Regions from separate parts of the Streptomyces sp. CAI-85 genome, predicted to be linked through region 1. Evidence: riboswitches for the same ligand, from Rfam matches in the RefSeq annotation. Region 1 holds a riboswitch; the other holds the start of a gene.
The links. Region 1 has a riboswitch for thiamine pyrophosphate ahead of thiO (glycine oxidase ThiO). Riboswitches for the same ligand answer to the same signal wherever they lie in the genome.
Positions count from the first base shown of each region.

Region 2: another riboswitch for thiamine pyrophosphate. It lies ahead of thiC (phosphomethylpyrimidine synthase ThiC); the one in region 1 lies ahead of thiO (glycine oxidase ThiO).

Region 1 is NZ_JAANNX010000042.1:5,874-9,383, reverse strand. Features, by position in the region: gene G6W55_RS28615 (NAD(P)/FAD-dependent oxidoreductase) at 1-943, opposite strand, end outside; gene G6W55_RS28610 (hypothetical protein) at 1,024-1,374, opposite strand; TPP riboswitch at 1,426-1,538, shown strand; gene thiO (glycine oxidase ThiO) at 1,536-2,702, shown strand; gene thiS (sulfur carrier protein ThiS) at 2,699-2,911, shown strand; gene G6W55_RS28595 (thiazole synthase) at 2,915-3,510, shown strand, end outside.
Region 2 is NZ_JAANNX010000047.1:13,957-17,466, forward strand. Features, by position in the region: gene G6W55_RS29590 (YibE/F family protein) at 1-1,313, opposite strand, end outside; TPP riboswitch at 1,661-1,849, shown strand; gene thiC (phosphomethylpyrimidine synthase ThiC) at 1,842-3,510, shown strand, end outside.

The sequences.
Region 1 (3,510 bases):
AGAAGTACGGGACCGGGTCGTAGACCGCCGGGGGCCGGCCGGTGGCGGCGCCCAGGATGTTCGCGGCGACCGTGCGCGGGCCCTGGAGGGCGTTGTCCCAGTGGTGCACGAGCAGCCGCTCGCCGTAGCGGCCGGACGGGAAGGAGGCGCAGTCGCCGACCGCGTACACCTCGGGCACGGACGTGCGCAGCGCGGCGTCGGCCACGACCTCGCCGTACGCGCCCAGCTCGACGCCGGAGCCGGTCAGCCAGCGGGTGGCGGGGCGGGCGCCGATGCCGACCACCACGGCGTCGGCCGGCAGCCGTGAGCCGTCGTCCAGCACGACCGCGCCGGGCTCGACGCGCTCCACGCGCGTGTGGGTGCGCAGGTCGATGCCGGCGTCGGCGTACCAGCCGGTCATCGGGGCGGCGACCTCGGCGGGCAGGGCTCCGGCGAGCGGCCGGTCGGCGGCCTCCACGACGGTGACCGCGCAGCCGGCCTCGCGCGCGGCGGTGGCGAACTCGGCGCCGATCCAGCCGGCGCCGACGACCACGACGTCGTGCCGGTCGGCGAGGACGGGCCGCAGCCGTTCCGCGTCGTCCAGGGTGCGCAGCAGATGGACGCCCGGGACGCCCTCGGCGCCGGGCAGCCGGATCGGTTCGGCGCCGGTGGCGACGACCAGGACGTCGTAGGGGACGGGCCCCGTCTCGGTGTCCAGGGCGTGGTCGGCGGGGCGCAGGCCGAGGACCTCGCGGCCGAGGACCAGGTCGATGCCGAGGCTCTCGAAGTCGACGTCGAAGGCGGAGTGCTCGGCCTTGCCGAGGAGGACGGCCTTGGAGAGCGGGGGGCGGTCGTAGGGCTGGTGGGGTTCGGCGCCGATCAGGGTCACCGTGCCGTCGAAGCCCTGCTCGCGCAGGGCGACCGCGGTCTGCACCCCGGCCATCCCGGCACCCGCGACGACCACGCGCCGTCCGGTGGGCCTGCCCTCGTCGTCCAGTCTCTGCTCGCTCACCTGATCACCTTAGACACCTGACGGAACGTCAGTCAGCGGTCGTGCTCCGTGACCTGCTCCACAACGCTCGTGCCGCCGCCCTCCCGGGACTCCCACTCCCAGGTCTCGGTCAGCCGCACCCGGCCGTCCGGCAGCTCCCCGACCGTCGACACGCAGTGCCCCGACGAGGTGGTGCCGTCCTGCTTGAGCTGCACGTACCGGAAGTCCAGCCGGTCCCCCCTACGGGTACCCACGAGATGGCCGCGTACGACGTCACCGCCCGCGTAGTCGGCCCAGATCACGCCCTGGGCCTCGTGGTACGTGAAGCGGGTGCGGGTGCCGACCTGGCCGGGGGCCTGGTCGGCGACGGGGGCGAGGACGAGACCGTCGAGCGAGCGGGGCACGGCGGAGGCTCCCTTACTGAGACGTGCGCGGGCGGGCTAGGGTGGCCAACGTAGAGCACTCGCGGGAGCCCGGACGGACCGGGCTGAGAGGGAGGCTGGCCGGCCTCCGACCGTACGAACCTGATCCGGGTCATGCCGGCGAAGGGAGGGGCTGGACGCCGATGTCGCGTACACCAGCAGCAGACGTCCTCGTGGTGGGGGGCGGGATCATCGGGCTCGTCACGGCCTGGCGGGCCGCGCAGCGCGGGCTCGTCACGACGGTGGTGGATCCGGCGCCGGGCGGCGGCGCCGCGCAGGTGGCGGCCGGCATGCTGGCCGCCGTCACGGAACTGCACCACGGCGAGCAGACACTGCTCGGCCTCAACCTGGCCTCGGCGCACCGCTATCCGGACTTCGTGGCGGAGCTGACCGAGCTGACCGGGCAGGACGTCGGCCACCGGCGCTGCGGCACGCTCGCGGTCGCGCTGGACGCCGACGACCGCGCGCATCTGCGGGAACTCCACGCGCTCCAGACCCGGTCGGGGCTCGACTCGCAGTGGCTGTCGGGCCGCGAGTGCCGCCGCCTCGAACCGATGCTCGCGCCGGGCGTGCGCGGCGGCCTCCGGGTGGACGGCGACCATCAGGTCGATCCGCGGCGGCTGGCCGCGGCCCTGGTCACCGCCTGCGAACGCACGGGCGTGACCCTGCACCGCGCGTGGGCCGAGCGGCTGTCCGTCACCGGCGGGCGGGCCACCGGGGTGGTCACGGACGACGGGACGGAACTGGCCGCCGGACAGGTGGTGTTGGCGGGCGGCAGCCTGAGCGCACGGCTCACCGGGATCCCCGACCCGGTCCGGCCGCCCGTACGGCCGGTGAAGGGGCAGGTGCTGCGGCTGGCCGTGCCGCCCCGCCACGCGCCGTTCCTGAACCGCACCGTGCGGGCCGTGGTGCGCGGCAGCCATGTGTATCTGGTGCCGCGCGAGAACGGCGAGCTGGTCGTCGGCGCGACCAGCGAGGAACTGGGCTGGGACACCACGGTCACGGCCGGGGGCGTGTACGAACTGCTGCGGGACGCGCATGAGTTGGTGCCCGGGATCACCGAACTGCCGTTGACCGAGACCCGCGCGGGACTGCGTCCCGGCTCCCCGGACAACGCGCCGCTGCTCGGACCGACGGAGCTGGACGGACTGCTGCTGGCCACCGGCCACCACCGCAACGGGGTGCTGCTGACCCCGGTGACCGGGGACGCCCTCGCGCACGCCCTGACCACCGGTGAACTCCCCGACGAGGCCCGTCCCTTCACGCCCCGGCGCTTCGGCGCCGCCGCCCTCCTGGAGCAGCCCGCATGAGCCCGTCCGTCACCATCTCGGTCAACGGGGAGCGGCGCGAGGTCGCTTCCGGCACGGCGCTCGACAGCGTCGTACGGTCGCTGGCGCCGGCCCCCTCCGGGGTGGCCGCCGCGCTCAACGAGACGGTCGTCCCGCGCGCGCAGTGGCCCGCCACGGCGCTCGCCGAGGGCGACCGGGTGGAGATCCTGACCGCCGTCCAGGGAGGCTGAGCCATGGCCGACGATCCCTTCGTCCTCGGGGGGACGACCTTCTCGTCCCGGCTGATCATGGGCACCGGGGGCGCGCCCAGCCTGGAGGTGCTGGAGCGGGCGCTGGTCGCGTCCGGCACCGAGCTGACCACGGTCGCGATGCGGCGGGTCGACCCGACGGTGCACGGTTCGGTGCTGTCGGTCCTGGAGCGGCTCGGGATCCGGGTGCTGCCCAACACGGCCGGCTGCTTCACGGCCGGGGAGGCGGTCCTGACCGCCCGGCTGGCCCGCGAGGCGCTCGGCACCTCCCTGGTGAAGCTGGAGGTCATCGCCGACGAACGCACCCTGCTGCCGGACCCGGTGGAGCTGCTGGAGGCGGCGGAGACCCTGGTGGACGACGGGTTCACCGTGCTGCCGTACACCAACGACGACCCGGTCCTCGCCCGCAAGCTGGAGGACGTGGGCTGCGCCGCGGTGATGCCCCTGGGCTCCCCCATCGGCTCGGGACTCGGCATCCGCAACCCGCACAACTTCCAGCTCATCGTCGAGCACGCGCGCGTGCCGGTGATCCTGGACGCGGGCGCCGGTACGGCGTCGGACGCGGCGCTGGCGATGGAGCT
Region 2 (3,510 bases), on a different contig from region 1:
TACAGCCCGTGGATCAGGCCGGTGTTGTCGTCCGTGTTGCCGGTGAGCCCCGCCCAGTCGATGAAGACCGAGCCCAGAACGCCGATCAGCAGCAGCGAGATCAGCGTGCCGAGCACGGCCACTGATGTGCGGGCCGACAGCCCGTGACACAGATACAGGGCGATCAGCATGATCGCGCTGGACCCCACCACCGCCACGACCAGTGGGTTCGACCCCTCCAGGATCGCGGGCAGGATGAAGAAGTTCAGGATGAGGAAGCTGATCGCCAGCGCCACCAGGGCCATGACGCCTCGCAGTCGGCCCACGAGCACGACGGCGACCGCGAAGATCAGCGCGAGCACCGCCAGCGGCACCCGGCGGTTCACATCGGTCACCGAGTACTGGAGGTCCCGCGGCGCCGAGGGCTCGTAGGCGACGATGACCTGCTCGCCCTCGTGCAACTGCCGTGACTGGTCCGGCTGGACGATCTCGGTGAACGTACGGCCCTTGTCCTTGCCGGTGTCCACACGGATCGTGGCCTTCTTGCACGTCCCGTTCGCCTGCTGCACGGCCGAGGAGCCCTCGGCGGTGGAGGTGTCACCGGTCGGTGTGCCGCCCGAGGCGTTCACCGACGAGCAGCTCACGCTCACGACCTGGGTGACCGTGGCGTGCTGGGTCTGCCGGTCGAAGCCGACGCCGGTGCGCTCGTGCGCCGGGGCGCCGCCCGGCCACAGCAGGGCGAGACCGACCAGCACCGCCCCGGCGAAGGGGATCAGGATCGCCCCGATGACCTTGCGCAGGTGCTTGGAGACGGGGGCGGCGGGGCCGTGGCTGTGGCTGTGCGAGTGGCCGTGGCCGCCGCCGGAGCCGTGGCCGTTGCCGGGGCCGTGTCCGCCGCCGTGACCGGCACCGGAGCCGTGACCGTCGTGGCCGTGTCCGCTGTCGGATTCGTCGGTGGGGGTGTCGTCGGGGTCATGGCTGTGGTCGTAGCCGTGTTCGTGCTCGCGCCCCTGCCGCTGGCCGGGTTCGGGGCCGTAGCCCTGCCCGTGGTCGAAGTCCCGTTGCCCGTAGGGGTCGCCGGGGCCGGGGCGGCCGTAGCCGTAACCGCCCCCTGGGCCGGGGCCGGTACCGGGGCCCTGGGGCTGCCCCTGCCCGGATGGCGTCCCACCGGGTCGTTGCCCTTGCCCTGGGCCCTGCCCCCGTCCCTGACCCTGCCCCCGTCCCTGCCCCTGGCCCGGCCCTTGCCCCCGCCCTTGGCCGGGCCCCTGCGCAGGCCCCTGCCCCTCGGGATTGTGCCGAGGACCTCCGAGATCCGGCCGCTGGTGCGCAGGCACGGGTCGTTGGGCCCCGGTGCTCGGTCCCGGTCCGCCAGGACCAGGACTGGGACCAGGCCCCCGCCCCTGCCCCGTCGATGCGCCCCCGCCGTACCCCGGCCCTGGCCTCGCCCCCGGCCCCCGCCCGCCACGGTCGAACCCACCACCGGGCCCGCTCTCTTGGCTGAAATCGCGGTCGTCTCCAGCGGCACGGCCCGGGCCGTTGCCGGGGCCGCCGCCGGTGCCGGGCCTGCGCGGTGGCTCGGGTGAGTACGGGGGCTGGGGTGTCGAGGTCACCGACCGATCATCGCAAGAACGAAAGGGGCCCTCTGTTCACCGCGCCCGAATTGACGCTAGCGTGGAGCCACCTTTGCACACGCGGGAGCTCGGAGCACCGGGCTGAGAGGGCGCTGACCTCCGTCTTCGCGATGTTTCACGTGGAACGTCACTTCGCTGAGTGATGTTTCACATGAAACATCGGTGGACGGTAGCCGCTGCGTCGACCGCCGAACCTGTTACCGGGTAATGCCGGCGTAGGGAGTAGGTCTCATGACCAACAAGGACGTACGCACGCCTGCCTTGACGCAGAACGCGGCCGGCGGAGACGCGGCCGATGTGAGCGGCGGAGAGGCTGGAAAGTCCATCGGCTGGCACAAGGGATACGTCGAGGGCACTCGCCCTGATCTGCGTGTGCCGGTCCGTCAGGTGCATCTCACGAACGGGCAGTCGGTCACGCTGTACGACACCTCCGGCCCGTACACCGATCCGCTCGTCGACACGGACGTCCGCAGGGGGCTGGCGCCGCTGCGTGAGAACTGGATCATCGCTCGCGGTGACACCGAGGAGTACGCGGGCCGCCCCGTCCGTCCTGAGGACGACGGCATCAAGCACACCTCGCCGCGCGGCGGACTGCGCAACCTCGACGCGGTGTTCCCGGGGCGCCCGCGCCTGCCGCGTCGCGGCCGGGACGGCAGCGCGGTGACCCAGCTCGCGTATGCCCGCCGTGGTGAGGTCACGCCCGAGATGGAGTACGTGGCCATCCGGGAGAACATTTCTCCCGAGGTCGTACGCGAGGAGATCGCGGCGGGCCGCGCGGTGTTGCCGGCCAACGTCAACCACCCGGAGATCGAGCCGATGATCATCGGCAAGCGGTTCCTGGTGAAGGTCAACGCCAACATCGGCAACTCGGCCGTGACGTCCTCCATCGAGGAGGAGGTCGAGAAGATGACCTGGGCGACGCGCTGGGGCGCCGACACGGTCATGGACCTGTCCACCGGTCGCAACATCCACACCACGCGGGAGTGGGTGCTGCGCAACTCCCCCGTTCCGATCGGCACGGTGCCGCTCTACCAGGCGCTGGAGAAGGTCGACGGCCGGGCCGAGGAACTGACCTGGGAGATCTACAAGGACACGGTCGTCGAGCAGGCCGAGCAGGGCGTGGACTACATGACCGTCCACGCGGGGGTCCGTCTCGCGTATGTGCCGCTCACCGCGAACCGCAAGACCGGCATCGTCTCGCGCGGCGGCTCGATCATGGCGGCCTGGTGCCTCGCGCATCACAAGGAGTCGTTCCTGTACGAGCACTTCGAGGAACTCTGCGAGATCCTCGCCGCCTACGACGTCACCTACTCGCTGGGCGACGGTCTGCGGCCGGGCTCGATCGCGGACGCCAACGACGAGGCCCAGTTCGCGGAGTTGCGCACCCTCGGGGAACTCAACACGATCGCCAAGCGTTTCAACGTACAGACCATGATCGAGGGCCCGGGACATGTCCCGATGCACAAGATCAAGGAGAACATCGACCTTCAGCAGGAGATCTGCGATGAAGCTCCGTTCTATACGCTCGGCCCGCTGACGACGGACGTCGCGCCGGCCTACGACCACATCACCTCCGGTATCGGCGCCGCGATGATCGCCTGGTGGGGCACGGCGATGCTCTGCTACGTCACGCCCAAGGAGCACCTGGGCCTGCCCAACCGGGACGACGTCAAGACCGGCGTCATCACCTACAAGATCGCCGCCCACGCGGCCGACCTCGCCAAGGGGCACCCCGGCGCGCAGGAGTGGGACGACGCCCTGTCCGACGCCCGCTTCGAGTTCCGCTGGGAAGACCAGTTCAACCTCGCCCTGGACCCGGACACGGCCCGTGAGTTCCACGACGAGACCCTCCCCGCGGAACCGGCCAAGACGGCCCACTTCTGCTCGATGTGCGGCCCGA